3 regions of the Metallumcola ferriviriculae genome follow, and region 3 is predicted to be linked to each of the others. Evidence: riboswitches for the same ligand, from Rfam matches in the RefSeq annotation. Region 3 holds a riboswitch; each other region holds the start of a gene.
What was found. A riboswitch is a leader RNA that binds a small molecule or an ion and turns the genes downstream of it on or off. The one in region 3 is predicted to bind cyclic di-GMP.

Region 1 (10,470 bases), 560 kb from region 3:
TTGCTTGTTAACAGACAAATTAACATAAAATCTTTATTGATATTAACCCGATAATCCTTTAATCAGGAAATAGATACTTAAGCCAAGCATCCCGAGCCCAATCATAGGATTAATAATCCTTACCACTCTCTTTCGGCGAAGCTTGGTGAAAATTATACCTGCCCCGCCACCTGCAAGCAGCAGCGGTATCCCGTGCCCCAAACCAAAGGAAAAAAGGTAGCCAGCACCCTCTAAAGGCCCAGCAGTGGGTATAATATATGTTGCTACTGCCAGAACTACTGGAGTGATGCAAGGTGAGGGCGTAAACGCAACAGCCGTTCCCAAGCCAACCGAACCAAATTTGCTGCCGTTCATGGCAAAGGGCGGTTTGATGTTCAATGGCATTTGATAAAACACCCAAACCCGCGGTTTTAGTAAATAAGTAACCCACTTCCACGCTCCTATTAAATAGAAACCTAATAAAAAGTATACTAGCGCCAAAACATAATGGCCTATACCCTGTATAACGTTGACAAAGCCGCTTAATGCACCTGCCCCGAGGCCAATTAATGCCAGCATCCCCGAAAAACCCAATAAAAATAGAAAAGAGTGCAGGTAATAACTTTTACTCCCACTTCCACCTACGTATCCGGCAACCAATGGAGCGACCATCAACATACATGGATTTAAGGAAGTAATTAGCCCGCCAAAGAATAACCATACCGGACCGTTAGTAACCATATCAACCAATTTAATCCCTCCAAATACTACTTTTTGTAGTATTTTATGGAACTTTTTTTGCAAAAAGACCTAGAAGCAGCCAATTCCTGCCAGGAATTTAATTCCTCAAGTTGGTAAGGGTCTAGATAGTTTGTTCTTCATTTATGTCACGTTGTCAGGTGTTGGGGAAAAAGCACCATAACATCACTGGGTAGTTTCATGAAAATGGTTAAATATGTCGGTTATGTGGTTAAATACACTTTTTTGAAAGAAAGTGTTGAAAAAAGGAGAATTAGTACAAAGTCCCTAAGTAATATATCAAATTAAATTTTAGGGGGAGTTCCTTTGGTTCATCCTATACCTTGGTATATTGCTTTAGTCGAAAGTGTGCCGGAAACGTTTCTACTGCTGTCACTAAGCTTAAGACTGTTTAATATTAAGATAACCGTTAAACAGTTGCTGCTAATTTCCTTCTTAACTGCTTTTGTCGGCTATTTGGCAAGGTTATTACCTGTTTTCTTCGGGTTACATACAATAGTTATGTTGGTGTTCGGAACCTTATTATTATACGCTTTTTCTCAGGTACCGCTTCTAAAAGGATTTATCTGTGTTATGACTGGCGCTCTGTTGACTGGTGTTACACAATTTCTAACCCTGCCGATTTTATTTAATACCTTATCAATTGACCTAGATATTACGAAAACCAATCCTTGGTGGAATTTTGGGCTGTTTATCCCCTCTGCTGTTCTTATGATTTTACTATATATAATTGTAGTTAAATTCGATTTCGTTCTCTATGACCTTAGCGAGAATATTAGGAATGAGAACCTTGAGTAAATACAGCAATTATTGGGCAATTATAATTATTTTGTTACAGACTTTTTTTATACTTATGGTAAATCATTATGTTTACATAGAAAAAAGTTTTTATGCTTTAGAACGGCTATTGCCTTATATAGATATTATTATTGCCGTTTTAACTGTGCTGATTATTTTATCAATTAAAAAACATGAGGAAAATACAAAGAAAATTACCGAAGTCAGCTTGTTGAAAGAACACCTTAGTAACATTGAAACCTTACTGACATTACTACAATCACAGAAACACGAACATACAAGACATATCCAAACTCTTCAGGCCATGATCTATCTGGGGGAAATAGAAGCGGCAGAGTCTTATCTAGAGGAGTTGGTGGAGGAATATTGGTATTTACAGGATACAATTCAAGTAGGGCACCCCGCTTTAACCGCTCTGTTAAATACTAAACAACAGGTCGGGGAAAGTAAAGGGATTGAATTTGCTTTTAACGTAAAATGTGATTTGTCCCGTCTTCATGTAAATTCTTGGGAATTATGCAGCATTTTAGGTAATCTGATAGATAACGCATTGGAGGCTGTGTTACCACTTAAAGGCAAAAAACGCGTCTCCGTAGAGATAAAAAAGGAAAATGGTTATATCAACTTTTATGTTTCCAACAGTGGAGTGACTATATCGGAAAAAAATTCGACCAAAATATTTAATGCCGGTTATACTACAAAACTTTCGGAAGCCAGAGGCTATGGCTTACATTTGGTGAAAAAATTGGTTTCAAAATACAATGGAAATATAAAAGTCATTCTAAAAGAAAAAACTACTTTTATTGTCTCCATACCAGTGAAGGGTGATAAAGGTGATAAAAAAGCTGTCCTTAGTTCTGGCGCAAGCCATTAGTCACAATATTGAAACTGATCAACAAATCGAGGTTTATGCATACGGCCTGGAAATTATTTTAGGCTCTTTCACTAAGTTAATCAGCCTGCTTATCCTTTCATACTTTTTGGGCATCAGCTGGCCAATGTTATTTGTTTTGTTATCATTTATCCCAATGCGCCTTTTTGGCGGCGGCGTACATTTGAGTACTTACCTACGATGCCTGGTTTTAGGTGTGCTGATGCTGCTGATATTAGCTCGGTTGTCACTGGTAAACGTAACTGATAATTTTCTACTCTTCTTTCTTCTCTTTGTGACGCTGGTGACTGCCCAAACAGTTTACCGCTGGGTCCCTGCAGGAACTGAAAAAAAAACCATCGTTAATCCTAAATTAAGAGCACAACAAAAGATCAAGACAATAAGAATTTTGCTGGGAATAGTAACCGCTTCCTTGATATTGTTAATGTTTGATAGAAGGCAGGAGGCCTTTGCCCTTTTAGTGGGTCTGGGTGCTAGTTCGTTGCTAATGACACCCTTCGGGTATAAACCAATTAGATTTATTGATAATTTATTAGATATACCAAATAAAGGAGGTGAAAACTAATGTTGAAAAAAATTAAAGTATGGAGCCTATCCAGTCTGGCCTCAGTAGCGCTGTTTACTGCGCTGATGGGTGTAAGTACACAAAGTTGGTGGTCACTATACGAACCCGATGTTCCTGAAGCTTTAAAGTAAAGGATTGATATTGTGTTGTTTACGGTTTTGCTTCTAGAAGATGAACACTATACAAAGAGATACCTGAAACAGATTATCCAGCAAAGTCCACTAGTATCAGAAGTTATAGCTACCTCAAGTGGGAAGGAAGCCATTGAGCTGACATACAAATATAAACCAAATGTAGCAATGTTGGATATAGAATTGAACGCAGAAGAAAACTTAAACGGAATAGATACGGCAAAAATGTTGTACAATATCTATCCAGATATGGAATTTGTTTTTATCACCGGTTATTCTAAGTATGCTATTGATTCTTTTGCGGTACATCCCTTTGAGTACATTTTAAAACCAATAAAAAAAGAAAAGATTAACGATGTGTTGTCTTCGCTTGCCCAACGCCTAAAAAGAAGAAAAGAAAAAAGTGGTAAACTAATCTTAAAAAATAAACACGGAACCTTTTTTGTTGATCCGCAAGATATTATCTTTATTGAAAAGTTAGGAAAAGAGGCATTAGTACATTCCGACTTCGATATTTGTAAAGTTCAACAGACGCTTAACGAAATGGAAACTGCCATGGATAAGGATGTTTTCTTGCGAGTACATCAATCATTCATTGTAAACAAAAAAAAGATACTAAAAGTTATTGACTTAGGCAATAGGTCTTACGAAATTGAGTTCTTGAATTATGACAAGAAGGCCTTAATGAGCAGGTATCAATTTGAAAAGCTGAAAAATGAGTTCACCCCTTCATTCTAATTGAAGGGGTGAACTTATTACTTTCATAGACTTTAGCTGGGCCGAAAGAATATCCTAAAATTAACATCCCTGTAAACAACTTGCTTTAACACCCCAGACAATTGGTTAATTAAGCACGATAGATGGTTATATGCAACCACTAGGTTGAACAGTGTTGTCGAATTTGGCAAAATATTGTTATGCATGATATTACGATAAAGGCAAACTTGTTCGAAAGACAAGGGCGCAAAGCTATGGGCCTACGGTGAAAACTATGGCTGCCGAGCTGCCGAAAGGAGCAAGTATCTTGATTCCTGTTTTACGACAACAAGCGTTTCCTGTGCCCGATTTATTCTATGTCTTAAACAAACTAAAAATTAATGAAGTAAAGGAAGCTGAATTTGACGAAACTGCTGTTAAAAGTATAGTAACGTTGATAGAAAAGATTAATAAGTACCACTTCCTAACCTTTCAACACAGTTTAAATGTTTCGCTGCTTTCCTACTTATTAGCTGCTAAATTAAAGCTTTCTCATAATGAACTAGTAAAAATTACCCTAGGAGCTTTGTTGCATGATATTGGTAAGATATATACACCAACTGCTATACTTGATAAGCCAAGCAAGCTAACACATACAGAATGGGAACTGGTAAAACTACATCCAAAGAACGGAATGCTTGCCTTAACCAAATATCCATGGGCGTCTAATATATTGCCTATTGTTGGTCAACATCACGAAAAAATGGACGGTACTGGGTACTACGGAATGAACCGGGACCAGATTTCGTTAGGTGCAAAAATTATTAGTATAGCTGACGCCTTTGATGCAATGATATCCGCAAGACCATACCAAAAAAAACGATCTTTAAAAGACTGTTTTAATGAACTTAAAAATAATAGTAATATTCAATTTGATAGTTATTTGGTTAATAAATTTATAGAGATTATCTGCATGGAAAAACCATTTAAAAAATATTCCCACCATTAAAAAATGAATACGATCCCCTGTCTAGATTTATACCAAAACACGTTGGGGCGATATCCACAGCAGAAAAATATTCCCCATTAATGCAACTTCATACTGGAAGCAATTCATCCTGGGAAAATGCCTGAAACCCCTCCCCAAGAAGCGTGCCCCCCCATAACCGTGGCAACATCTCTGGGGCCGGAAGTTAAAAATATGTTTATGGAGGATCATGCTAAAGATGGTAACCTATAAGTTTCATTATCCTCAGACTAATGAAGAACTTAAAGAATGGGAAGCTGTACTCCAAAAAACAAATATAAAACGCTTTACGGCAGAGTCATGGATACGCTGTAAAAAACTTGGTATAGACCCTGGCAACGTTAATTGTAAAATCCTGCGTGAAGAAGAACTGCGGGCGAAAAGAGATGCAAACAAAGATTTAATTGAAGCAGCAAAGCCGTATTTACAGCAACTTTCTTTAAGCTTATATGGCACTCACCATATGGTGGTACTTTCCGATAATAAAGGGTGGATTATTGACGCATATGGCACTCCCCAAAAACTGGGTGGGGAAGATACAGCTCTTTGTCTAGGAGCTAATTGGGCCGAAGAAACGATAGGAAATAACGGTCTCGGTACCGCCTTAGTTACTGGGGAACCTGTAATAGTATGCGGCGAAGACCACTATTGTTTAATATATCATTCTTATAGATGTTTGGGCGTTCCCCTCAGAAATAAAGAAGGTAGTATTATAGGTGCAATAGGTGTCACTGTTCCTGCGGAATTCCCTGACCCAATAAAACTTATATCAGCCTTAACCTCTGCCGGATCAATTGAACAGACTCTTATTGACCGCCATGCTGAGAAAGCTATAACTAAAAGTAACCTCTCAGCTTCAACGGATAAATTACTGGCAACAGCCGTACATGACTTGAAAAATCCTATGACTGTTATTAAAGGTATCAGTCAGTTGGGCGTAACAAATGCGGTCACCGAAAAAGAACGGGGATATTTCAGAGAAATTGTTGCACAAATAGACTACCTGGCGGATATGATGGAAGACGTACTGGGCTTATATAGCGAAGAAAGATTTGAAGAGGAAAACCCCAGTAACGTAGTGCAACAAGTACTTGGAGAAATAGCTTTTTTGTGCAAATACAAGGGCATAATTCTTACTAGTTCAATAGAGGGTGAAGCTCTTGCTACGCTGCAGGTTAAAGCCTTTAAAAGAGCAATCTACAATCTGCTTTTAAATGCTGTGCAAGTGTTAGATTCCGGAGGAAAATTATTTGTTTCTACCAGCTTTCTGAATAATGAATTTTCGATTAAAATTGAAGACAATGGGCCAGGAATTTCAGAGAATATTCAAGGAACCCTTTTCGAGCCCTTTGTTTATGAGCGGCAGGGCGGCAACGGCTTGGGTCTCTACATGGTTCAAGTGACAATAAAGAAACATGGCGGAAAGATTTGGTTTGAAACAGACCATGATAAGGGTACAATTTTCTTTATAAAACTTCCTGCCACTTCAAAATAATAAGAAGCACGTGAATGGAGCTTGATGCCCTTGGTATGGCCCACATTTAGTTTAGCAAAAACGCTGCAGCCACGCCCGGTTACCCAGACATAATTATCTTATTAACCGCCCCAATCCGCAAAATTTTACCGTGTTCTAATTCAATTCGCCGCTGGGCAAGCTGCCCCATTTTAGGATCATGAGTCACCATTACAATAGTATGTCCTTCCTGGTGAAGCTTTTTAAATAAGTCTATCACAATCTGCTCATTGACCTTATCAAGGTTCCCGGTAGGTTCATCTGCCAAGATAATGTCCGGGTAATTAATCAGTGCTCGAGCGATGCAGACCCGCTGTTGCTCACCACCAGACAGCTGTTTTGGTAGGTGCTGCGCCCTTTCCACCAACCCGACCCTTTGCAAGGCCTTCAGTGCCTCCTTTTCATCAGGTATGCTGTGATAATATTGTGCAAGCATAATGTTTTCCACAGCAGTAAGGTGCGGCACCAGATGAAACTGCTGAAAAACCAATCCTATCTTTTCCCGCCGCAGTTTAGTTAACTGCCGAGGCGTTAATTTACCCGTTTCAATCCCATTGATACGGACGCCGCCCTGGGTCGGAACGTCCATACAACCGATCACATTCATCATGGTAGTCTTTCCAGAACCGGAAGGGCCCATCACCGCTACCCATTCTCCCTCATCAACATTGACACTGACATCATCCAAGGCATGAACAGAAGCATATATCTTGGATACATTACTTAAAGACAAAATTGGATCCATTTTCCTCCTCCTTCTTAATCACCTTTCAACACTACCGCCGGCTGCACTGCGATTGCCTTTCTAATAGGTAATAGACTTGCTGAGCAGCTTAACAATACTGCTGTCCCCAGCACTACAGGCATCACCTGCCAGCGAACTGTCACTCCTGACGAAAAAACACTATAGCCGATGGCCTGCGCCAGCGCCAGTCCAAGCAGCCAACCAAGAAAACCACCCACCACTCCAAGAATAATGCTTTCACCAAAAAACTCTTTCATTATCGACACATTGTCAGCACCTAGTGCCTTTTTAAGGGCAATTTCCTGCCGCCTTTCCAGCACCATAGCCATAGCCGTACTGGCTAAACATAATAAAGTAGAGACTAAAATAACTATCACTAGCAAGTATACCAAGGCACTAATTCTTTCCAAAATATTACCTTCCGCCTGAGAAATCTTTCTAATAGGCCTTGCGTCATAAGTTTTAGAGTCAGAATTATTCACAGCCCATTTTTCCACCCACTGGGCATCTGCAAGGATACTCCCATACGCAATATTTACTTGACCAGGTAAGCCAAAAAGTCCTTCGGCCATCTCCATATCCATGAATAGCTGGTTATCTTCTATCGCGCCAGTACTTAAGATACCGGAAATTTCTAGTGCCATCCGGCCAGTACTCTTTTCAGCTGCCAGCAGCAGTTTATCCCCCACTTTAACTTGTAGTTTCTCCGCAGCAGCTTTACCAACCAACACCTTGCCGGCTGACGGCCATGCTCCCTCTACTTTCCAATAAGGGCTAACCTTGGTCGCCTGGTCAAAATGTGTCCCTGCCGCGACCAATCGCTGACCATCCACCGTCACAACGCCATACAGATATGAATTAAACCCTATCAATTTATTCTTAGGTACAGAGGCTGTTAATCTTTCTAATTCTGCCTGACCTATGTATTGCTGGCCGCTGGCCGGAGCCACGGCGACATTGGCACCATAGGTTCTGAGCTCTCTATGCATCTTCACTTCCATGTCATAGTAAACACTTACCATTGCAGATACCACCGCTGCACCAAGAGCAACAGCCAGCAGAGATATCAATATTCGTGATCTTCTTTTAAGTACCGCGCCTCTAATTAAACGCAGGTACATATCGGTCTTTCCCATAGGCTCACCTCCCGTGCAGCACTTCTGCCGGCTGCAGTTTTAATACGTTACCCATAGTCAACACAGTACCCAAAATGCCTACTCCCACAGATAATAGAAGTACCAGCGGTACTACAAGTAATTTAAACGTAACAGCGGCGGAAAAAACCGTCTGCCCAATTATTTGCGCAAAGCCAAAACCCACCACATAACCGACGGTACCGCCGATTAAACCCAGCAATACAGCTTCTGCTAAAAAAATAAGAGCCACTTGCAAACCGCTGGCGCCTAGCGCCTTCATCAAACCAATTTCCTTACTGCGTTCCAGCACACTGGCTGACATCAGGTTGGAAATACCTAAAACAGAACTCACTAAAGCCACCACCGTGAGCAGAGCCATCAGTATCTGTATCTTACCCAGCACCTTTCCCTCTGACTGAGCAACCTGACGTATCTGCTTGGCAGAGACTCCAGGGATAGCTTCCTCCACTTGATAAGCAATGCTTTCTACATATGCCGTACAGTACCATCTCTCAAACTCTTCGCCACTAAGACTTTCCAGGTCTCGTTCTGCTTTCCTCGCTAGTTCATTCTCCGGAGTGGTCAGAGCACTAATTTCTACCTTCTCCACCTGATTTTCCCGACTAACCTGGGTCTGGAGCCAATCCAGCGACAAAATAAGGTCACCTTCTTCGCCGCCAGTGTCTACTATACCCGATACCTTTAGCACCACTGTTCGAAATTCTTCACCGCCATAATTTAACTGCACCTTCATAGTGTCACCCGGCTTTATTCCCGCTTTAACTGCGAGTGGCTCAGCAACTAAAGTTTCCCCTTTCTGCTCATCCGCGGGCCAATCCCCGGTAACTTCCCACCATGATTTTAAATTTTCAACACCGGTAGTAACCGTCTCGCCTGTAGGTATCACAAGGTCCTTGTTAAACCAAGTGCCTATAACTTCTATGTCCTGGCCTTGCCAAGCGGCTCCTGCAGAAAGATAGGGCACAAAGTCAAGAATGTTGTTGCGCCAAAATATCATTTTAATTTGAGATAACTGGTCCTCCGGAATGTAACGCTGTTCCGCCGGTGGATCCAGGGCCATGCCTGGTATCTGCACCGGTAAGGTATCCACTTGGGGAAGTACCATTAAATTCGCCCCATAGCCTTTTAATTCCTTATTGACTTTGTCGCCTATGTCCAAAGAAGTACTTAGCACCGCACTGGCTAACGATGCACCAAGCGCAATGGTCAGAATCGCCAGCAGCTTAGTGCGCCCGCTTTTCAAAAAGGACCTTTTAAGCATACGTAAAAACATTCAGCCACCCCCCCTACTGTTTAAAGACCTCAACGTGTTGTTCCAGTTCATCAGTAAATATAATAATATCTTGTTCATTCTTTTTATACTTAATAGGAATAGGATTACAACCACCGGTAAAACCAATTGTTGGTGTACTGATAATAACATCACAGTTTAAACAAACTACGTCCTTTTTTCGTTGATAATAACCTGTAACTCCACAAATATCACATGCATCCAGCCCAACACCATAAACCCCGGAGCCTTTGTGTATTATTAGAAATCGCACTTCCACCCCGCCGGTAGTATAACTGAACCGATGCAAATCACCATCATTAACCTGCTGACGGCCGATATGCACCATATCGTTCTCCGCCTCCACCGGAACGGCCGCCGATAGCTCCACCTGGCGGTTAGCCAGAACATAGTCTCCTGAAAGTACCGTTACTGCCAGTAGCAGTACCAATAACGCTCCGTTTAACCAACGCCGAAAAAATATCCTTTCAGCTTTAAATTTCCTTGCTTCCGCTGGATTAGCAAATATACTAGCCGGTTGTAACTTTCGCCAGTGCCCATATGAAATAACAATTAGTGCACTAAATATCAAATATCCCATATAAGAAAAAAACGTTATGTTGTTAAGCACAGGAATAAGTAACGCCATCACAAAATCAGTTAATGGTAGTAACCCAGTTATAAAGATAAACCTGATAACCTCAATGAACGGTTTGAGCGCTAATAATAACGCACTGAAAAGAAAAAGTTTATCCCACTCAATACCCACACGCTCCCCTATTTGCAATGCAGTCAATGCGGCAAAACACAATATCGATATTCCAGCGGAGGCACCCAATATGGCAAGTGCCAAATCACTATTTACTAGACTGGTGTTTTGAATAAATATCTGTCTCGGGAATAAGAGGACCCGATATAACCCTTTAGCAATCACCAAC
Region 2 (10,470 bases), 690 kb from region 3:
TTATATGTTCGTTATCGGCAATCTACAGAAGCTGTGCGTTTCATATATGCCCTCATTATCTGGCACACAAATGTTAATGCCAATGGCAAGTTTGCTAATATTATTGTCTGGCAATGTGAGCCACCGTGTGCCCCTGTGTAGCGTTTTAGTAAACGCCAGAAGGTGTTTGCCCCCTCGACAAAAATGAAACCGGATTTGGCGACTTTCTGCGAAAGAACCTTTTCCTTAAAAATGCAGCCCCAAAATACGCCTTCATCACCTCAATCACGGGGTGAACCATGGGGTCGAAAACTGTGCAGGTTAAAGGCGGGTGCACCTTAAGGCGCACCCGCGGTCCACAGCAGTCGGCAATGCCGACCGCGCAGGCTTTAGTAACCAACAGCCATTTCTATTTAGGTAGCTTTAAATTAGTGGGATAAACCTTTTAGGTGGCTGTAAGTGCACAACCACAGCCAATGCTGACGTTTTATAAAGTGTCTATAAAAAACCTGCATTTGTCAAGGAACATAGCGGGGTATTGATGACCCCTATATCTCTTAATTGAACTGTGTAAAAACAGAATGTCTCAACTCCTTGCATTATTTTCGCAGTTTTTTGCCTCTAACTCGTTTAATGTTTCATCTATGTATCTTAGATAGAATCTAGGGAACACCTTCCCACTATCTATCTTATGCCCTAGTTCAAGAATCTGTGGTTTAAGCTCCACGAGCCCAAGATTTTTCGCAATCCTTACTGCAAGCATTGTACGCGGCTCTGATTGTGTTTCAATCCAATCCATCAATGCTTCAATTAGCCCTTGTCTATCATTTTGCAAAACGTCTACTGCATGACTGAGCGCGTGCTCTTCCAAGTATTCTCCAGATTTGTATGAACCCGGATTAAAAATGTCACTCTCTAAAATTGCTAGAACATCTTCCTTACTCATTTTATATTCCCCCTAACTACTTGATTAATTTTATTGCTTCCGAAGGAATAGCATGCGGAAATACTACCTCAGTCCCTCCTCCTGGCATATTAAACATTCTTGTAACTTGTTTTCCTTGTGGAATTTCTATCCCCATGTTTCTTAACGTTGGTACATCAATTTCCAGTAAGTTTTTGGGTAATCCTCTATTGGGTGGCAAAGCTAAATCTATTTGGGCTTGCAATGGGCTAAGGTTTTTAGAAGGGGTCGTGAATACTTTTCCTGACGAACCAGACTGGAGCCCATTTTTCAGTATGCTTTCTGGGTTGGCAGATGTATAGTGGTAGAAGTTTCCACCATTACCCGCGCCCTTACCAAGCATCCTGCCAACAGTCTCGATAACATCATCATATATTCTTCCGCCAATTTTCTTTACTCCGGATAATAGTTTACTTCCGACATTTGCCGTTAATTTCTTTACTACAAACCCGCCTGCAAGAGGTAATCCAACTGGGCCGGTGCTTTGTATTAATGCTAATTCACCATCTGTAGGCTTAATCCATTTATCATAGAAATCAGCAACGCCCTGATAAAGGCCTCTCCTATTCTCCTCTGCTTCTTTTGCGGTTATCCCAGATAAGTATTGGCCTGTGCTTTGATAGCTGGAAATTGAAATTTGGCGGCTTGAAACTGCTTGGATCTGGGGCTGTGCCGGTGCCTCGCTGTTAAACCCCTGATGCTCCTCTTCCGGTGTCGGTGGAGGCGGGCTGTAATCATCATCGTCGCTGCTTCCTCCGCTACCTCCTCCAGAGTCATCGTCATCATAGTTATGCTCCTCATCTATGTTAACATCACTATCGTCATATTCATCATGTACTTCATCTACATCATCTTCCCACTCGTCCGCTTCTTCCTCATCATCATAAACAATTGTTACGTCGTCGCCGTCTACTATTACATCGAAATGTCCGGTGGGGTCTATCCGGTTTATCGGGTTATTACCTACATAGGCGTAGGTATGTTGTGTCCTTGGCTTTGCTATGTTTCCTTTATAGGTATCGGGTTGGATAAACCGGCCTGTTTCTGTATCATACCAGCGGGCGCCATAGTCCATCAGGCCGCTTTTGGGGTCGTACTCCTTACCCGTCAGCCCGGTAAAGTTATACGGTGCTAAAGTGCCGGCAAACATGCCGCCGAAGGCGTCAAAGCGAAATTTGCTAATGACATCACCGGTCCTGTCGGTTAAGTCGGTGACGTTGCCTATGGCATCATTACTGTAGTACAGCAGTCCGCCGCGGGTCTGCAGGGTGGGTTTACCCTGTTCTTTGCGCCCCTTATAGCCAAACATTTTCCGGGACACTGCACCCTTTGGTCCTATTTGGTATTCGGCAAGAGGGCTGCCATTTCCTGTATATTCCTTCGCTACTTTCTTACCGTCATAGAGGTAGGCGGTTGATTCAGTACGCAGTTTGGCGTTGTTACCCTGGGATTTCTGCTTACCTTTGCCTTTACTTTTTTCTTTCCCTTTCCCCTTCTTCTCCTTGACCTGCCAGTAGGTTTCCTCCCGGGACACTTTCCTCCCGTAGCCGTCGTAGGCATACTGCAGGTCGGTACCGTCCTCGAAGTAGACGGCATCCAGGCGGTTGGCCGCATTGTACTGATATTCGGTACGGGTACCGTCTTGTTTTACCTTAAAGACCAGGTTGCCGTTGGCATCGTAATCGTACCCGGTGCCGCCGGCACGAAGCAGCCTGTTGGCCGCGTCATAAGTATACTTTGTTTCCTCGCCGTCTTTGGTCATGGAGATGCGGTTTCCTGCTGCATCATAGCTGTAGCTGACGTTTTCTACCGGCTCAACCAGGTATGCCGGGTAGGTGCCGGTGCTTAAAAGTTCCCCTTCCTGGTTAAAGAAGGACTCCATATTACGCCACCGGCCGCCTTTACCCCAGCCTTTACCTTTTTTACCTTTCTCCTTACCCTTGGCCTTACCTTTACCTGGGTGGTCTTTGTTTTTTCGTTTCTCTTTACCTGAATTGCTGCCTTTACCCGAATCCTTCCCTGAACTGCCGCTTTTGGAAGAGCCTTTTTCTTTACCAGAACTTTTACCTGAGTCACCGCTCTTTTTGGAACCGCCACCGCCGGAGGAACCTTTACCCTTTCCTTTTCCTCCTTTGGCCAGAAGCACTCCGGTGTTATCGGTAAAACCTGTCTCCAGGTCATAGCTTAAGCTGAGCAGACTGCCGGACTTCTTTCCGCCTTTTCCTTTACCTTTACCGCTGTTTCCCTTTTCCTTACCGGTTGTCTTTTCCCTGCTGCCGCCTCCCGGCAGAATCTCCTGTGCCGGAATTTTGACTTGGGGCTGTTCCAGGATATATGCTGTCCTCAATTTTTCTATCTTCTCTACGGGATAGTTTACCTCCGAAAGGCGGTTAAGCTCATCATATTGGTAGGTGGTTTCGGCACCGTCTTCTTCAACCTGGCTGGTGCGGTTTCCTGCTGCATCGTATTGATAGGCAAAGCTTGAGATAAGCCCCTTTGGGCCGGTGTTTTCAATACCGGTGACACGTCCTGCAGCATCATAGGTATAGCCGCTATCCACCCCGTTGGGGCGGCTGATGCCGCTCACCCGGCCCAGGTCGTCATAACCAAAAATGGTAACGTTTCCGTCCGGGTCGGTCAACTGAACCATCCGGCTGCTGCCGTCATACCGGTAGCTAGTGGTGCGGTCCTCGGCATCGGTGGTGGAAATCCGGTTGCCCACGGCATCATACTGAAACTTAAGCGCCTTGTCCCGGGTTAAATCTTCTATTTTCTCCAGGTGCCCCATGTCGTCGTAATAGTATTCTTCATGCAGGGCCGGGCTGACCATACTGCCCACACTGCCCTCACCGTTATAGCGGAAGCTGGCAAATTCCTCGCCGTTAAAGTTGACACCCGTGAGGCGGTTATTCTTATCATAGTCATACTCGGTAACCTGTCCCAGCGGGTCGGCTTTTTCTGTCAGGTTTCCGGCGTCATCATAGCCGTAGCTTGTCTTTTGCTTTAAGGGATTGATTTCTGCCACCAGCCGGTTTAAGTTATCGTACTTGAGACTGGTGGTGCTGCCCCCGGCATCCTCCACCGACAGCAGGTTTCCCACCCGGTCATAGTGGTAATTGGTGCTGTTACCCAGGGCATCGGTTACCTTAGTCAGGTTATTCCTGAAATCATAGCTGTATTGAGTGGTGTTACCCAGGGGGTTTGTCACTCCCGCTACATTTCCGGCAGCATCATAATCGTATTCGGTCACTGCTCCCAAGGCGTTGACGCTTTTTACAACTTGACCCAAGGCATCATACTGCAGCTTACTGACATTACCCAGGGCATCCTCCACCCTGACGGGATTTCCCAGTAAATCGTAGCTGTATTTGGTAATAGCGCTTTCCGGACCGGTCTCCCGGGTGACATTACCCATGAAATCATAGCGGTAGCTGCGGCTGTATCCCCGGGGGTCGGTCTCTTTAATGAGGCGGCCCAGGGGGTCATACTGAAAACTCGTTACATTGCCCACGGGGTCTACCTGCCCGGTCACTTCTCCCAGCTCGTTGTAGCGAAACTGTGTCGTCCTGTTGGCCGGCTCGGTAACAGTGACCAGCCTGTTGGCCAAATCGTAGCTGTAGGTGGTATTGTTTCCTTCGGGGTCCATTACCCGGATCAGGTTACCCCGGGAATCATAGTAGTAATGGGTGGTGCTGCCGTTTCTATCAGTGAGGCGGGTTATCTCTCCCCGGGAATTGTAGCGAAATGTTATGCTGCTGCCACTGGCGTCAGTCACTTCAGTGAGCATTCCTGTCTTATCATAGCTGTAGGTGGTGGTGTTTCCCTTGGCATCAGTTATCTGGGAAATGTCGCCTCTGAAGTTATAGCGGTAGATGGTGACATTCCCCTCCGGGTCGGTTATTTCAGATGTCCTGTTGGCATAGTCGTAGTTTATGCTGGTTACGTAACCCCGTCGGTCACTTTCACCATGTTTCCTAAGGCATCATATTCGTAAGTTATTTCTCCCCCGGCAGGGTCTATCTTTTTCACCAGGCGGCCGGCGGCATCATACTGGTAGGTGGTAGTATTTCCGAGGGCGTCGGTTACTTTAGTCAGGTTCCCCATAGCATCGTAGCGGTAATGGATTTTATTCCCCTTGGGATTGGTGACGGTGGTTAGCCGGTCAAACTGGTCATATTCAAAGGAGACCACACCGCCGTCGGGATTGATTACTTGGCTGCGGTTACCGTCGGCAGTATACTCCACTTTAGTAACGTGGCCGCCGGGCTCGGTGGTTTCTATTACCCGGCCCCGCTTGTCATACTTGAAGCTAAATGCGCTGCCTGAGCTGTCCATTACTGTCTCTACCAGCCCGCCCTGATTATAGCTGTAGGTCTTAGTGCCGCCGTCGGGGGCTGTCACCCGTTCCAGGCGCCCCAGGGCATTGTACTTGAAGCTGTAGCTGTTACCTTTGGCATCGATAATGGATGTCACCTTACCGGCGGCATTGTAGGTGTAGGTAGTGGTATTGCCCAGCACGTCGGTAACTGACTTAATGCGTCCCATTTCATCATACAGAAAAGAAGTCGTTTCGCCTCCGGGGTCAGTGCGAGATGTCATCCGGCCCATGCTGTCGTAGCTGAAGTTGGTCACCTCTCCTTTGGCATTGGTAACCGATATCAGGTTTCCGGCATCATCGTATGTATAACGGGTGGTGTTCCCCCTGGCATCGTTTGCCGTCAGCCGGTTACCGCCACTGTCGTAAGTATAGGTAACGGTATTGCCCAGGGCATCGGTTCTGGAGGTAAGGTTTCCGGCATCATCATAGGTAAACGTTACCTGGGAACCGTCGGGGTTAATCACCCTAGTGAGCTTATCAAATTTGTCCTCATAGAAATACCGGCTTGTCTTGCCGTCGGAATAGATTATCTTAGTTTTTCTGTACTTATCGTCATATTCGTACCGGGTGGTATTGCCGTCCTGGTCGGTGACAGCAGTGCGTTCTCCCTGCTCATTGTAGGTATAGGTCTTTATCCGGCCCAGGTTGTCTTTTTCCTTGATAATCTTTTTATCGGCATTCCAGTAGACTTTTTTCTCCAGGCCCCTGGCATCGGTGATTAAGGCATAGCTGAGGTCGCCTTCGGTGCCGTAGCTGAAGCTTTTTACAAGACTATTATCTGCTCTTTTGATGTGGCTAACTTTTCCCTGGCTGTTATACTGGTATTTAAAAGTCCTGCCCGCTTTGTCGGTAAAGGAGGTCAACCGGTGGCTTGAGTCGTAACTAAAGCTCTTACTGCTGCCGTCGGGGTAGGTAACTTTTTTCAGGTTCTGGGAACTATCATACTGGTATTTAGCCCGCCGGCCTGCAGGGTCGGTAATGCTTTTTACTAGGCCGCCTTGGGCCTCTACGTCCAGTACCCTGCCGGCGGTGTCGGTGATAGTATCAAGGGCCCCGTTTTGGTCATACTCAAAGCTCATGGCATGTCCCTGGGGACCGGTGAGGGACAGGAGCCTTCCGGCATCGGCCGCCTGGCTGCGCCAGGAGGCTTGATAGCCGTTGTATAGGTAGCTAAAGCCGTTTTTATCCTCAACCGTATATGTACCGTCTGCATTCCTGGTCAGGGTGGAGCCGCTGCCGCCCTTTTGGGTATATGTACCCTGATCCAGGGGATAGTAAATCAGCGGGTCCCCGTCATAGGAATCGACGATTAAGTCGGGATCGTCCTTGGTAAACTCGTAGCTGCGGTGCTGCCCGTCACCACGAAACTCCATGATGACAAAGTTCTGGTACATGCCCAGGTGCTGGTCAAAGGCGAGGTTCCAGCCGTAACCCAGCATTCCCTTGATCCCTTCCTGGCGCATATATGTACGGCTTATCCGCGGCGAAAAGCCTGAAGACGGGTAAGCGATATCGCTTTCACTGAGGGTGAGTATCCCGGTCACCGGGTCCACGTAGCCAAAGTCGGCATCACTTTTATTTACCGTGCCTAAATTCAAAGACGAAAAGCTTGGTGCTACGGAGGCCGGGTCTGGAAGTCCCTTTCCCGGGGGAGAAAGCATTTCCTCCCACCCTGCCAGACCCGTGAGTTCGTAGGGGTCAAACACAGGTGGTATTGAGCTTTGCTCTCTAATTGATGCTGGAATACTGCCTGCAGCCAGTGCCGGTGTAACCGTACCGGTAAACAGGATGGTTACTGCCAGAATTACAGAAAGGTATCGAACAAATTTTTTACTCTTTAGTCTCATTGACATCCCCTCCAAAAAAATACCGTGCCAAGGGATTACCTTGGCACGGTAAGAATAGACGCTGCCTTGGCAACCCGGCGATCGTAGCCTGATTCGGCCTTAGACCCGTAGTTTTGCGTCCCCCGCTTTCACGGGGTTTGCCTTTTTCTGGTATTTTATTCGATTGTTCTACTACGCTTCGATATATTTCCTTTTTTTTCCTGCTTTTTACAAATATTTTTTTGAATATTTTAGTAATTTAGTCTCCGTCCCAGCATATACCTCCTCCTAATGGCATAAAAAAACGGACTAGTAAAACCAGTCCAGGGCTTTTATTTAGGATACTAAAAAAATATCCAATCGCCCAAGTGAAAATATCATGAACATTTCTGCTGACCATCTGCCTAACCCCTTAATCTTTGTCAACAACTCCAACACTTCTTTATCGGACAGATCGTGCATGCTCTTAAAGTTTTATTTACCACTTAGAACAGTGTCTGATAGGTACTTTGTATACGAAATCTTTTGCCTGGATAGCCACATTGACCTTAATTTATCGTCTTGAATTACACCTCTTTACTAAACAAAAAGTATAATTCCATTATACCTGCTACTACAATTTCTAAAGAGGTAGCTGGTATGCAGGTTTAATTAATCCTGCTGGCTTAGAAACTTTTCTCACTAAACTTGAGTTGCTTTTTATCAAGTTTCCCCACGGGTGTATAAGGCATATCATCAACGAATGCTATGTCTTTTGGCATTTGAAACCTTGCAACTCTGGGGCCTAACCACTGGAAAAGTTCCTCTTTTGTTACGGTAGCATTTGCTGCGGGAAGCACGAATGCTTTTAACCTCTGCCCAAACTTTTCATCACTAACCCCAATAACTGCAGCTTCTTCTACTTCAGGGTGGTTTAAAAGTATTTGTTCAAGTTCAATTGGGTAAACATTTTCACCGGCTGAAACAACCATATCATCCACTCTTCCACAAAGATAATAATGGCCACGACTATCTTTATAACCTAAATCACCTGTTTCCAACCAACAGTTATTTTGGTTACTCATCGACCACCTATTTTTGATGCAGAATTGGCCTACCTCACCTGCTTCTACTTCATTTTTGTGCTGGTCCAATACTTTTAACCGAACCCCGTCTATTTTTTTACCAATTGTCTCAGCTGAATAGGATAGATCTTGTGGTGTTGCTATCACATTTAGTCCAGCTTCCGAAGTGCCATAGAGATTGTATAAGACACTACCCAATTTGTTCATAGTCTCACCTACAAGTCTCGGATTCAGTTGTGCACCTCCTGAGGCTATACAGGCAAGGGAATTTAAGTCTTCGACGTTATTATTTAACATCTTGTCTATCATTAGTGGCACTACGGTTACAACTTCAACATTGTGTTCCCGAATCAGTGAACATGCTCTTTGGGCATCAAATCCATTACTGATGACAATTTTTCTTCCCAAAGCAATAAGTACAAATAATATACCTACACCGTAGCCGTGATAAATAGGAGTGGCAATATAAGCGGTGCGATAATTTAGCAGCTTCAGCCTGGTTATTAGGGCTAAGAATGGATTTAGGAAGTTTAGAAGAGACGGTTTATATGGGGCTGCTTTGGGATCTCCCGTGGTCCCGCCCGTTAGTATTACAAGTTTACCGGGTGAAGAACGTTTGATTTCTTGTTGTTCACTTACTGAATTAAGCAAATTGCTTATTGCCGGCAGGTCGGTATGGTAACTTAAAACTACCCCGTTAGCATAGTCTGACTGCTTAACTAAGGAGTCCAATTGGAAATCATATATAAGCAAGTTAAAATCATATCGCTTTATTAAGTTGTTAAACTGGTGCTTACTAATTTCTGCGTTAAGTAAGTATACATCTACTCCCAGCAAAGATAACGCAAATATGGCTTTAATCAACGAAGCATGGTTTTTACACATAATGCCTACTTTATTACCGCTGCTAAGCTGATATCTTTCATTAAATATAGCGGAAAGCTTTTTCGACTGCAATAATAACTGCTGATAATTTAAGGTTTCATGGTCATCCACCACTGCAACCTTATCAGAGTATACCCTTTCTGCAAAAGACAGCAGGGGCATTAAGTTTATCCCGTATTTGTGAATGGCAGCTATTAAGCTATACAACCCCAATGGAGAAAATAATTTAACTCTGAATAAAACATATATAAGTTTAAATACCTGCAATATCACTTCCCCCTTTTTCTTAGAATAGTGGGAATGGATAATTCCCATACCCCTCTAAGAAACACTGAGGCAATACGGCCAAAAATTAACCACCATGGCATATACCTCTTCCGTTGAGTATACATTGCTTTGCCAATGATTTTGGCCACATGGTTCGGACACATGACAGGCATCTTTTGGTAAGCCGCTGTCGGCTTAATCATGGGTGTATTTACTAGCGGAAGGTAGATAGATGTGGTTGATATTCCAGCAGCGTTCAATTCAGGCCCAGCAGATTGATACCACGTATCAAACGCCGCCTTGGAAGCCTGGTAAGCAGCCCAATAGGGGAAGGGTATTAGCAATACATTAATAGTAGATATATTGATGATCTGGCCTTGATTTTTTCTAAGCATCGGAATTATAGACAATAGCAGTTGAACAGGTGCAAAATAATTGATAGCCATAGTTCGAGTGAAGTCGTGAAACCGGTCCAGCGAGTCGTTAATTGATCGCCGGATAGATATGCCTGCATTGTTTACTACTATGTCTATACCGTTAGGCATCTGGTGAATAAATTTTAGCAAGCCCTCCATCTCTTCCATGTTTCTTAGGTCAGCCCTATAAATACTCACTCTGGCAGTTTTCTTTTCTATCTCATTTTTAATTGTTAAAAGTTTTTCCTCTGTTCTAGCAACTAAGAGTAAACGGGTATTGGTGTCTGCCAGAAGATAAGCTAATTTCTCCCCTATACCGGAGCTTGCACCTGTGATTAAAACAGTCTTCTCGTCTAAACTGTTCCTAAGTTTCTTTTGGTTCAAATACGTAGGCGGAAACAATATGTTTTCTAGAATGTTATTTTTTTGCATAGTAGCCCCTTTACATGTGCGCTTTTCTTAAGAACTATTTCAGGACGAGCCCCTACCTCGCCCTGATAAATAACGGATTCTTTTTATATGCTTTCCAAAGATTATTCCTCCCTTAGCGTCGCATTATGGACAAGTCCTTCCCAACACTATTAATGATTAATAGGCATTGACTTTACTACCATCTTCTCAGCAGCTAGACGGATAGTATCAAGCTTATAATCCCTATTTTTACGGGTTATTCCTATTAAGTCAAATCTCT
Region 3 (10,470 bases):
AACATCAAATCTTTAATTCTTTTGTCCTGGCAACGGAAACTTTGAGTGAAGTATTGCATACCTGCCTTAATCTCTCCGTTAGCTCCACCCAATTGTTCCTGAAGCAGGGCGCCATAATGCGGGTTGGGCTTATCTACCCGAACCTCATGTAGTAATTTTTTGTCATGCCTAAACAAAAGGATTCACCTCCATTTTTTTTAACTTCTATTATATAGTTCCTCCAAAGAAATGAGCTATTCTAGGAATATTTTCCCACTAACGGTCCACGAAGGTGCTGCAGTCGGTATCTTGACATTCTCTGGCATCAATACCTGTGATATCAATCTCTTGGGCATTACATAGGTCTCCCTGAGCCCAATATTTACAGCTGCTTACTATACAAGTAACGGAAGGGCTCATCTGCTGCCCGGGCATTACATATTCCTTGGCCATGCCCAGCCAATTTACGTTATCCATACCACCGATGAAATTAGCCAAGCCGCGCTTTTTATAAAATGTTTTACACTCGGTCTGCTCCTGTTGCTGGGCCATTTTTCCCTCTTCTTCATACAAAATATCGATATTTCCGGCCGCACATAAATCTTTAATCCAGTGAACGCAGGTGTTTACCTGGCATTTTACCTGAGGTCCAATATTCAAAATCTCACCACCTTGCTAGCAAAGGTTATCTTTATGTTTTGTAATTGACACAAAAATTATAAAAAAACCGTCACGAAATATAATTACGTTCGATCAAAAAAAGGACCCCGAAGGGCCCTCTGAGATTATACTATATATTTCTCTGCTTTAATTACCCTATCGGCAACTTCCCGCTTGACTTTTACACTGTTTATCGGCGTGTAGCGGGAAAGTTTTCTTAGGGCGGCAAGCTGAGTACGCAGCATATCGCCATCTTCCACTGCGGCCAAAGCCTCCTTGGCCCACAGTTCCATCTTGCCAATGGCATCGTTGATATAAGCTTCTGTCAGTGCTTTCTTGGCGGCAGTAGCTTCCTCTCCGTCTTTTTCATAAGCTTTTAATGTACGAAGCAGGGCACTTTCCATCGCAAATACTTCTACAATCATATCTGCGGCCCGGCCGAGAATTTCCTGCTGGTGCTGCAGCTTATCACCATACTTTTGTGCAGCGGTTCCCGCTACCATCAGCACCATCTTCTTTGCCTTTTCGACGATTTGCTTTTGTTCTCCTAAATAGGAGCCATCTTCTACCGGCATGCTGGGTGTCATCAGTTCCCCCATCAGCTTTTGAGCTGCGGCCAAGAGCGGCAGCTCACCCTTCATGGCTTTTCTTAATAAAGTTCCGGGAATAATCAACCGATTGATTTCGTTAGTACCTTCAAAAATCCGATTGATACGAGAGTCACGATAGAAGCGCTCCGCCGGATATTCTTGAGTATAACCATAGCCGCCGTATATCTGAAGTGTTTCATCACTACAGAAATCTAACACCTCAGAACCGTGAATCTTATTAATAGAACACTCAATGGCGTACTCGGAAATGCCTTCCGCGGCCTTCAGCCCGGCATCGTCAGCGTTCATATCAATACCGTGAAGTATGTCATCAATAAGACCGCCGCTGCGATAAGCCATACTTTCAGATGCATAAATCTTTGCGGCCATCATCCCGATTTTTTCCTTAATCAAGCCAAACGATGATATAGGTACGTTAAACTGCTTACGCTCATTAGCATACTTTACAGCGTATTCTAAGGCAATCTTGGAAGAGCCGATGCAGCCCAGGGCCAGTTTGTAGCGGCCAATGTTTAAAATATTAAAAGCAACTACATGGCCTTTACCGATTCCGTAAAGTACATTCTCCACCGGCACCTTGACGTCCTCAAAGATTACACTACGAGTGGATGAACCCTTGATGCCCAGCTTTTTTTCTTCAACACCCAAGGAAAGGCCTTCGCTGTCAGCATCGACAATAAATGAAGTAAACTTCTCACCGTCAATCTTAGCATAAGTAACAAAGACATCGGCAAAACCAGCATTAGTAATAAACTGTTTAGCACCGTTTAAGATATAATACTTGCCGTCTTCAGAGAGAACAGCCTTACTCTTAGCAGACAAAGCATCACTACCGGCGCCCGGCTCCGTAAGGGCGTATGCAGCAAACTTCTCGCCGCTGGCCAATGCCGGAAGGTATTTCTCTTTTTGGGCACGATTGCCGAAAAAGACGATTGGCAAGCTGCCGATACCTGTGTGGGCACCGTGACCCAAACTGAAGGAGCCACCACGAACAAGGTTTTCAGTAATAAGCATGGAACTGATTTTATCAAGCTCCATCCCACCGAAATCCTCGGGCACATCAGCACCTAAAAGACCCAATTCCGCAGCCTTGCGTAATAATTCCGGCATCAAGCCTTCTTTTTGTGCTTCTAAATCATCCAGATTCGGTTCCACCTCGCCCGCCACAAAACTGGCGGCGGTTTCGGCAATCATCTTATGTTCTTCGGTGAAATCCTCCGGGGTAAATACATCTTGGGGTTTCGCCCCATCAATTATAAAACTACCGCCCTTGACAAACTCTCCAGACATTTAATTCCCCTCCCTCTTAACTCCTTTTTGGTTTATATTCTTTCGAAGACACCGGCTGCACCCATACCGCCGCCGATACACATGGTAACAACGCCATACCTTGCATCTCTGCGCTGCATTTCATTGAGCAGGGTTACCGACAGCTTGCTGCCGGTGCACCCTAACGGGTGACCCAAGGCAATAGCACCGCCGTTGACATTGACCTTGTCAATATCAATACCAAGCTCGCGCACTACATAGAGTGACTGTGATGCAAACGCTTCGTTCAGTTCAAATAAATCAACATCTTCGATGTTAATGCCGGCCAATTTAACCGCCTTAGGAATGGCAACTACTGGACCAATGCCCATCTCATCAGGATGCACTCCGCCCACAGCAAAAGAACGAAATACGCCTAAAGGCTTTAAGCCCAGTTTATCAGCTTTTTCCCTGGACATGACCACCAGTGCAGCTGCGGCATCACTGGTCTGAGAAGAGTTACCTGCTGTGACACTGCCTTTTACATGAAATGCCGGGCGCAGCTTAGCCAATATTTCCATGCTGGTATTCGGCCGGACCCCTTCATCGGTGTCAAAGGTAATTGTCTTTTCTACCACCTTATTTCCTACCATCTCTTTTATCGGCAATTGCAAAGGCAGTATTTCGTCCTTAAAGCGCCCCTCTTTAATGGCCGCTGCCGCCCTTTGGTGGCTTCTCACTGCAAATTCGTCCTGCTGTTCTCGACTGATGTCGTATCGCTGAGCCACATTTTCTGCGGTAAGACCCATGCCTAAATATGCCGAAGGATAGTGCTCCATTAAATACGGATTAGGAGCAATTTTATTACCACCCATGGGCACCTGACTCATACTCTCCACACCACCGGCTATCACAACATCTGCCCAGCCTACCATGATTTTTTCCGCGGCAATGGCAATGGACTGAAGCCCGGAAGAGCAAAATCTATTTATGGTAAAACCGGGTACAGTTTCCGGCAAACCTGCCCGCAGGGCCAGTATTCTACCCATGTTCATTCCCTGTTCACCTTCGGGGAAAGAACAACCAACAACTATGTCATCAATTTCTTCAGGTTTTAATCCCTGTGCACGGCTAATGGCTTCATTAATCACCTGTGCACCCATATCCTCAGGGCGATAGTTCTTTAAAGTACCCCGAGGGGCCCTGCCAACTGCAGTTCGAACACCTGAGACTATTACAGCTTCTTGCATAGCTTCTCCCCTCCTTAATTCCTCAACGGTTTCCCGGTTTTCAACATGTGCATCATCCGCTCTTGAGATTTTGGCTCACCGCAAAGACTTAAGAATGCTTCCCGCTCGAGATCCAGCAGATATTGTTCAGTAACCAATGTATTAGCCGGTACGGACCCGCCAGTTAAGACGTAAGATATCTTGTTGGCAATTTTTTCATCATGTGCGCTGATGAAACCGCCTTCTCTCATCGTATAGGCACCAAGCTTAAGAGCAGCATAACCCGTCTCGCCCACCACGCGCAGCTTCTTTGGACGCAGCGGTTCAAATCCTTCCTGAGCCATAGCGAGGACGGTCTGCTTGGCATCGTAAAGCAGGTAATCTTGATTTACGGTAATCTTATCAGTGTCCCGAAGCAGGTTCATATCTTGAGCTTCCTTAGCACTGGTGGCAACCTTACTCATGGCAATCATTTCAAATGCTTTATTTACATATGGCTGCAGGTCCGCTTTGGGGTCAGTTACTCCTTCGGTGTAGCGTATAAGCACCTCTTTGTTGCCACCGCCGCCGGGGATAAGACCAACGCCGCTCTCAACTTGGCCAATATAAGTTTCTGCAGCCGCTCTCACCCGGTGACTTCCAAGCATTACTTCACAGCCGCCGCCTAAGGTCATAGCGAAAGGTGCCGCTACCACAGGTTTTTGGCTATATTTCAATGTCATACAGGCGTCCTGAAATCCTTTAACAATGAAGTTAATATCGTCCCAATTGTCATCCTGAGCTTCCATTAATAAAAGCATCAAGTTTGCACCGACACAGAAATTTTTGCCTTGATTACCGACTACCAACCCTTCATAGTTCTTCTCCACTTCTTCCACAGCGTAGTTAATCATCTGCACTATATCGGCACCAATGGCGTTATTAGGAGAATGGAACTCAAGACATGCAACGCCGTCGCCCATATCGATAAGGCTGGCACCGGAATTAGCCTTGATAACTTTATCTGCCTTTTTCATTTCTTTCAATTGGATGATTTCAGGCTTTTCGATAGTTGGCTTATAGCCGCCGCTCTCTAAATCGAAATAATATAACCTGCCTTCATCCTTCTTATAAAAGGACTTATACCCTTTTGCCAAGAGTTTTTCAACAAGTGGCGGCAAATCCTCTCCATCCTGCTTCATTCGCTCTACGGACTTTTCAACACCAATGGCATCCCATGTTTCGAATGGTCCCATCTTCCAATTAAAGCCCCACTTCATCGCTTTATCAATACTGACTATATCATCGGCGATCTCGGGTATCTTAGCCGCAGTGTAAAGCAGCGCTTTCTTAGCGGTCTCCCAAGCAAACTTCGCTGCTTCATCTTTACCGTATATCAGCATCTTCAACTTATCTACACTGCTTCCCGGTGCGGCTTTAGCAGCTTCCAATGAAGCGAACCCGGCCTTTTCCTTGGGCTTATAGTCCATAGAGTTGTAATCAATTTCTAAAATTTGCTTACCCTTAGGCGTTCTTTCCTTACGGTAAAACCCTTGACCGCTCTTATCGCCCAACCACTTTTTATCCACCATATCAAGCATAAATTTCGGTACGTCAAAAGCTGCCTTTTCTTCCGCGCTGTCCGTGTTTTCCACCACATTATTAGCCACATGGACAAAGGTATCCAGACCCACCATGTCTAAAGTTCGGAAAGACGCACTCTTGGGTCTACCCATAGCCGGGCCGGTGATTGCGTCAACCTGGGATATGCTCAGCCCTCTTTCTTGCATTTCCTTGGCGGTAGCAATCAAGCCATAAGTACCGATGCGGTTGGCAATAAAGTTTGGGGTGTCCTTAGCCAAGACAACACCTTTGCCGAGTACCCGCTCGCCAAAATGCATCATGAAGTCTACTACTTCCTGCTTAGTTTCCTTGGCAGGAATAATCTCTAAAAGCTTCATGTACCGCGGTGGGTTGAAGAAATGAGTTCCGAGGAAATGTTCTTTAAATTCCTGCGGCATATCCTCAATCATTGCATTGATAGAAATACCGGAAGTATTGGAACTTACGATAGTACCGGGTTTGCGGTACTCATCAACCCTGGCAAATAGTTTTTTCTTGATAGCCAAATTTTCCACTACAACCTCAATGATCCAATCAACTTCACCCAAAACCTTTAAGTCATCTTCAAAGTTACCCACATTTATTAATTCAACATCCGTCTTACTGTAGAGCGGTGCAGGCTTAGCCTTTAGTAGTGCCTGTTTACCACCGGCTGCCAGGCGATTACGTACGGCAGGACTTTCCATAGTAAGACCCTGAGACTTTTCTTTCTCTGTCAGTTCCCTGGGCACGATATCCAGCAAATATGTTGGAATACCCACATTCGCCAGGTGCGCCGCTATGGTACTACCCATTATGCCTGCTCCTAATACCGCTGCACTCTTAATCTGCATATTCATCTCAACCTCCTTTACAAGTTTCCCCTCTCACTTGCTTTGCTGTCCAATAAGCCATAAATCAATAGCTGGTAAACAATTTCTGTCATTTCTTTCAGAAAATCGGTGCAATTACAGTTAACCCAGTCTGTCACTACCTCGTCGATGGTGCCAAAAATCATTTTTCGGGCCACCACAGTAGGTATGTCCTGTTTCACAAACCCCTGTTTCTTCCCTCTATCCACCACCTCCTCGATTATGCGAAAATACTTGCGTAAATATGGAGATATCCCTTCATTAATGTCTGCATTTTGCTGTCGCAGCTCAAATTGGGTCACTATTGCTTGATCGGGATTGAACTCCATCACTTCAAAATGATAATGAATCAAGATTTTTAACGTATCATAAAACGTTGTGGTATGCTCTAAACGGCGCCTCAAATGGTAAACAAAATCAGTCATGCGCTCTTGAAAAAGTGAAACTAAGATGTCTTCCTTATTATGAAAATAAAGGTAGACCGTACCATCGCCGATACCTGCTTGCTCAGCAATTTGACTGACTCGAGATCGGTGAAAACCTTTTTGGGCAAAGACCTTTACGGCGGCCTGCAAAATCGCATCATACTTTTGCCCGCCTCTTTTTTCCTCCAAAGTAAACACCCCCATTATTACTGAATGAAGATTCATTCTGTGTCCATTATAATTAACCCTTTCAATTATTGTCAAGATAATAATGAAATTTCTGACATATTACTTTTGGACCGCCTGTACAAGTTATTCTGTTAAAGAATAATCTATGCCCCTTGAATTTTTTCCTTCTAAATTTAAGTTGATAAATTTTTTATTTAATTGTAGACAAATAAGTAGTTTATTGGTAAAATATGGACAAAGCTTGTCCGATAAAGGCAAACTTGTCGAAAGACAGGGACGCAAAGCTACGGGTCTAAAACTCATTTTGAGTTACGGCAGCCGGGCCGCCAACGACTAATATTGTTGATTTGGGTCTGTTATGGCGCCTTGCTGTGGCAGGCTTTCTTATTGGTATAAGGTCTCTATGGGGGAGAGGAAATCAAATGAATAATGCTAGATTTTTTAAAAGTGTGCTTACGCTTTCACTCGCTTTTATCATCTTAGTATTTCCTACGAGGACGGCTTTTTCTAATACCGATAATTCTGCAGATACTACTGAAACCTATGCACTGACGGTTACTGTTTGGGTGGAAAATTCCGGCGCTGAGCCTGCGCGGGATATCTCTTTAAACATCCCAACTATGGCCCAAATCAACTCACCGTACCAGAAAGTACTGTCAAGAATTTATTCAATCGAACCTATTTCTGAGACTATAACCACAAGAGGCAACAAAAAAGCCAGGCTTCAAGTTAAACGCCTGGCTGCGGGAGAGAAATTTCCTATCAAACAAACATATATTATTAAATTAATACCCTTCTCTTTATCAAAGAAAAAAGAAGAAATCAATCAAAGTACCGGTAAGCAGCTGCAAAATTATTTACAGCAGGAAGAAAAGATTGAAAGCGATTCTGATAAAATACGCCAAGTGGCAAATGCACTGAATGGCGATAGTAAACCGAAAACCACCAGTGAAACTTTAACATTTGCCAAAGCCGCCTATGATTATACGAGAGACTCTTTGCAATATAACCTTAACGCATCCTCAGCAGACAAAGGCGCACTTGCCGGCCTTAGAGAAGGCGAAGGCACTTGTGTAGAATATGCCTCCCTGTTCGTAGCATTAAATCGGGCTGCAGGTATTCCTGCCCGGATCGTTAACGGTTTTGCCCACTACTCGAAAGTTTTAGCTGATACTAGCTCTTCGTCCCGATTAGAAAAACAAAGACATCAATGGGCCGAATTCTACCTACCGGGACAAGGCTGGATACCTGTCGACCCGACCCTAGGCACTGCTACCAACAGCCGTTTTGGCTCTTTATCCGCAGGTTACTATATTATTCAGAATTACGGTGATCTGCCTATAAGCGGCAGCTATAAAGGCGGTAAATTAAATATTTCCTTTGACTATAGTATTGAAATAGATAACGTCCCTAGTACTCTCTAGTCGCCATCACCCTCTGCCTCCTGCCGAGCCCTGACGATTAAACGTCTTTTTACGGATCCCGGCGGATCGCAAGTGGTTAACGTTAAGGTATTATAGCCCATTGGCTCAATTACCGACCAGTCGTCTTTGGTAGTAGTAAATACTTTCTCGACCTGGTAGATAATATCGCGGCCTTCCCGAGAAATAGTAATCTCATCTCCGGAACCAAGTCGATCTAGGTGGTTAAACCAAGCGCCATATGTAGTACGGTGAGCTGCTATTGCTACATTTCCCGGTGCACCGGGCAGGCTGCCCTGAGGGTAAAGACCGGGCCCTTTACGCAAATCCTGCTTGCCCACCCCATCAACCACCACGGCATCTAGCTTAATTTTAGGGATGGTTAATTTAAATGGAGCATTTATTGGTTCTTCTTTTACCGGTTTACTCACTTGAAGTTCTTCCCTGCTATTTTCGCTAAACCCTTCCACCGTTGTTAATTCTTCGGGATAAACAACGGTGGGATCCTCCTCATCAACTTGCCCAGCATCAGCCATCAGCTTACTATTAAGGATTCCCTGCTGATAGTATGTATAAGTTTCTGCGGCAACAGGACTGAATACCAAAACAATGCCCACTACTATTAAAAACCGATATAACCATTTCATAAGATTCCCTCCACAAAAAAATGGGACGCCACGCCCGCCCCCCCAAGTACTGCTAAAGCGGCGAGCAAGATGGCGCCCAATTTCTTTTTAACCTAAGCTAACTGCTTTTTTCTCCGCAAGAGTAAACCTGCTCCAATCAAACTAATTCCAATTAAGACCGGCCATAAATAGCTGCCGCCGGTATTCGGCAGGTCTTTTGGCGGTTGAGCTGATGGTTGAGGCTGCTCAGGCCCAGTTGTGGGTGGTTCCGGGAAGACTTCGATTATCTGATCTTCCTCGGTGTCACTGGTCTCCTCGAGTGCTATCTTTTCATTAACTGTCACGTCAACAGTTGCCGTATCCGTATCTCCACTAGAGCATTCGATGGTGTATTCAAATTGATCGCTTCCGGACCAATCGGTTTCGGGGATAAATGTTATCGTACCGTCTTCATTTATCATTGTTTCCCCATGATTACCATAAGTTGCATCAATGACTGTTAAATAGTGCCCTCTGGAATCATCATCATTTGCTAATACGTCAATATTTATTGAGTTATTACTGTCCGTAGCTGCCTCGTTATCCACTGCAGTGGGGTTATGGCTTGAGTGGTGGTGATGACCGCCGCCACCACCGCCACTGCTGACTAGATCCACAGATGCAGTAGCATCTTTAGAAATAGTTGTTTCGTCATAATCTACTGAAGTATAAGCAGTGTTATCTAGTGTTGCTGCCTCACCGTTAAAGTCTTCCGGTTGCACCTGGTAGCTGCCGGTAAGGGTTTTACTTGCCCCTACGGCTAACTCATTAATTACTTCATTTAATCCTAACATTGCATCTGTTACAGCTATATTACTCAAGGTTACGTTGCCGGTGTTCTCCACTGTAATTGTGTAGTTTACTGTATCCCCTGCCTCTGCTTCTGTTACGTCGGCTCCTTTAGCTATTGTCAGTTCTGGATCAGCCACAAAAGTTTCTACTAAGGTTACCGTCGCGTCATCATTAACTGCTAGCTCTTCCTGCTCATAAGTGACTGATGCAGTCGCAGTATTAACCAGATTGGACGTTTCATTATTGAAGTCTGTTAACTGCACCTCGTAGCTGCCGGTAAGGGTCTCACTTGCTCCCGCAGCCAATTCGGTAACTATCTCATTCAAACTTAACATATCATCAGTTACTGCTATATTGTTCAAAGTTACATTACCGGTATTCTCCACGATGATAGTGTATGTTATTGTATCTCCTACCTCAGCCTGGGTTGGGCTGGCGTCTTTAGTTATGGTCAGTTCTGGGTCAGCCACAAAGGTTTCTACTAAGGTTACCGTCGCGTCATCATTAACTGCTAGCTCTTCCTGCTCATAAGTGACTGATGCAGTGGCAGTATTAACCAGATTGGACGTTTCATTATTGAAGTCTGTTAACTGCACCTCGTAGCTGCCGGTAAGGGTCTCACTTGCTCCCGCAGCTAATTCAACAATTACCTCATTCAAACCTAACATTGTATCTGTTACAGCTATATTGCTTAAGGTTACGTTACCGGTGTTCTCCACTGTAATTGTGTAGTTTACTGTATCCCCTGCCTCTGCTTCTATTACGTCGGCTTCTTTAACTATTGTCAAGCCAGGTTCA

Region 1: it holds a riboswitch for cyclic di-GMP, as region 3 does, so the genes downstream of both, MFMK1_RS04980 (HD-GYP domain-containing protein) here and MFMK1_RS07765 (transglutaminase-like domain-containing protein) in region 3, are expected to answer to the same signal.
Region 2: it holds a riboswitch for cyclic di-GMP, as region 3 does, so the genes downstream of both, MFMK1_RS11255 (DUF6531 domain-containing protein) here and MFMK1_RS07765 (transglutaminase-like domain-containing protein) in region 3, are expected to answer to the same signal.

What each region holds. Positions count from the first base shown of each region.
Region 1 covers NZ_CP121694.1:987,769-998,238, reverse strand. The annotation lists gene MFMK1_RS05010 (cytochrome c biogenesis CcdA family protein) at 43-720, opposite strand; gene MFMK1_RS05005 (hypothetical protein) at 1,045-1,536, shown strand; gene MFMK1_RS05000 (sensor histidine kinase) at 1,529-2,410, shown strand; gene MFMK1_RS04995 (accessory gene regulator ArgB-like protein) at 2,370-2,993, shown strand; gene MFMK1_RS04990 (cyclic lactone autoinducer peptide) at 2,993-3,124, shown strand; gene MFMK1_RS04985 (LytR/AlgR family response regulator transcription factor) at 3,137-3,862, shown strand; cyclic di-GMP riboswitch class I at 4,052-4,135, shown strand; gene MFMK1_RS04980 (HD-GYP domain-containing protein) at 4,116-4,829, shown strand; gene MFMK1_RS04975 (ATP-binding protein) at 5,038-6,342, shown strand; gene MFMK1_RS04970 (ABC transporter ATP-binding protein) at 6,422-7,105, opposite strand; gene MFMK1_RS04965 (ABC transporter permease) at 7,120-8,241, opposite strand; gene MFMK1_RS04960 (ABC transporter permease) at 8,246-9,535, opposite strand; gene MFMK1_RS04955 (Fe-S-containing protein) at 9,549-10,470, opposite strand, start outside.
Region 2 covers NZ_CP121694.1:2,245,556-2,256,025, forward strand. The annotation lists gene MFMK1_RS11240 (hypothetical protein) at 566-925, opposite strand; gene MFMK1_RS11245 (RHS repeat-associated core domain-containing protein) at 942-4,877, opposite strand; gene MFMK1_RS11255 (DUF6531 domain-containing protein) at 4,883-7,168, opposite strand; cyclic di-GMP riboswitch class I at 7,234-7,320, opposite strand; gene MFMK1_RS11260 (AMP-binding protein) at 7,813-9,411, opposite strand; gene MFMK1_RS11265 (SDR family NAD(P)-dependent oxidoreductase) at 9,366-10,211, opposite strand; gene MFMK1_RS11270 (flavodoxin family protein) at 10,361-10,470, opposite strand, start outside.
Region 3 covers NZ_CP121694.1:1,550,673-1,561,142, reverse strand. The annotation lists gene MFMK1_RS07795 (manganese catalase family protein) at 1-176, opposite strand, end outside; gene MFMK1_RS07790 (DUF1540 domain-containing protein) at 256-639, opposite strand; gene MFMK1_RS07785 (acyl-CoA dehydrogenase family protein) at 765-2,540, opposite strand; gene MFMK1_RS07780 (acetyl-CoA C-acyltransferase) at 2,573-3,748, opposite strand; gene MFMK1_RS07775 (3-hydroxyacyl-CoA dehydrogenase/enoyl-CoA hydratase family protein) at 3,763-6,168, opposite strand; gene fadR (fatty acid metabolism transcriptional regulator FadR) at 6,180-6,794, opposite strand; cyclic di-GMP riboswitch class I at 7,038-7,125, shown strand; gene MFMK1_RS07765 (transglutaminase-like domain-containing protein) at 7,217-8,218, shown strand; gene MFMK1_RS07760 (sortase) at 8,215-8,862, opposite strand; gene MFMK1_RS07755 (DUF7507 domain-containing protein) at 8,955-10,470, opposite strand, start outside.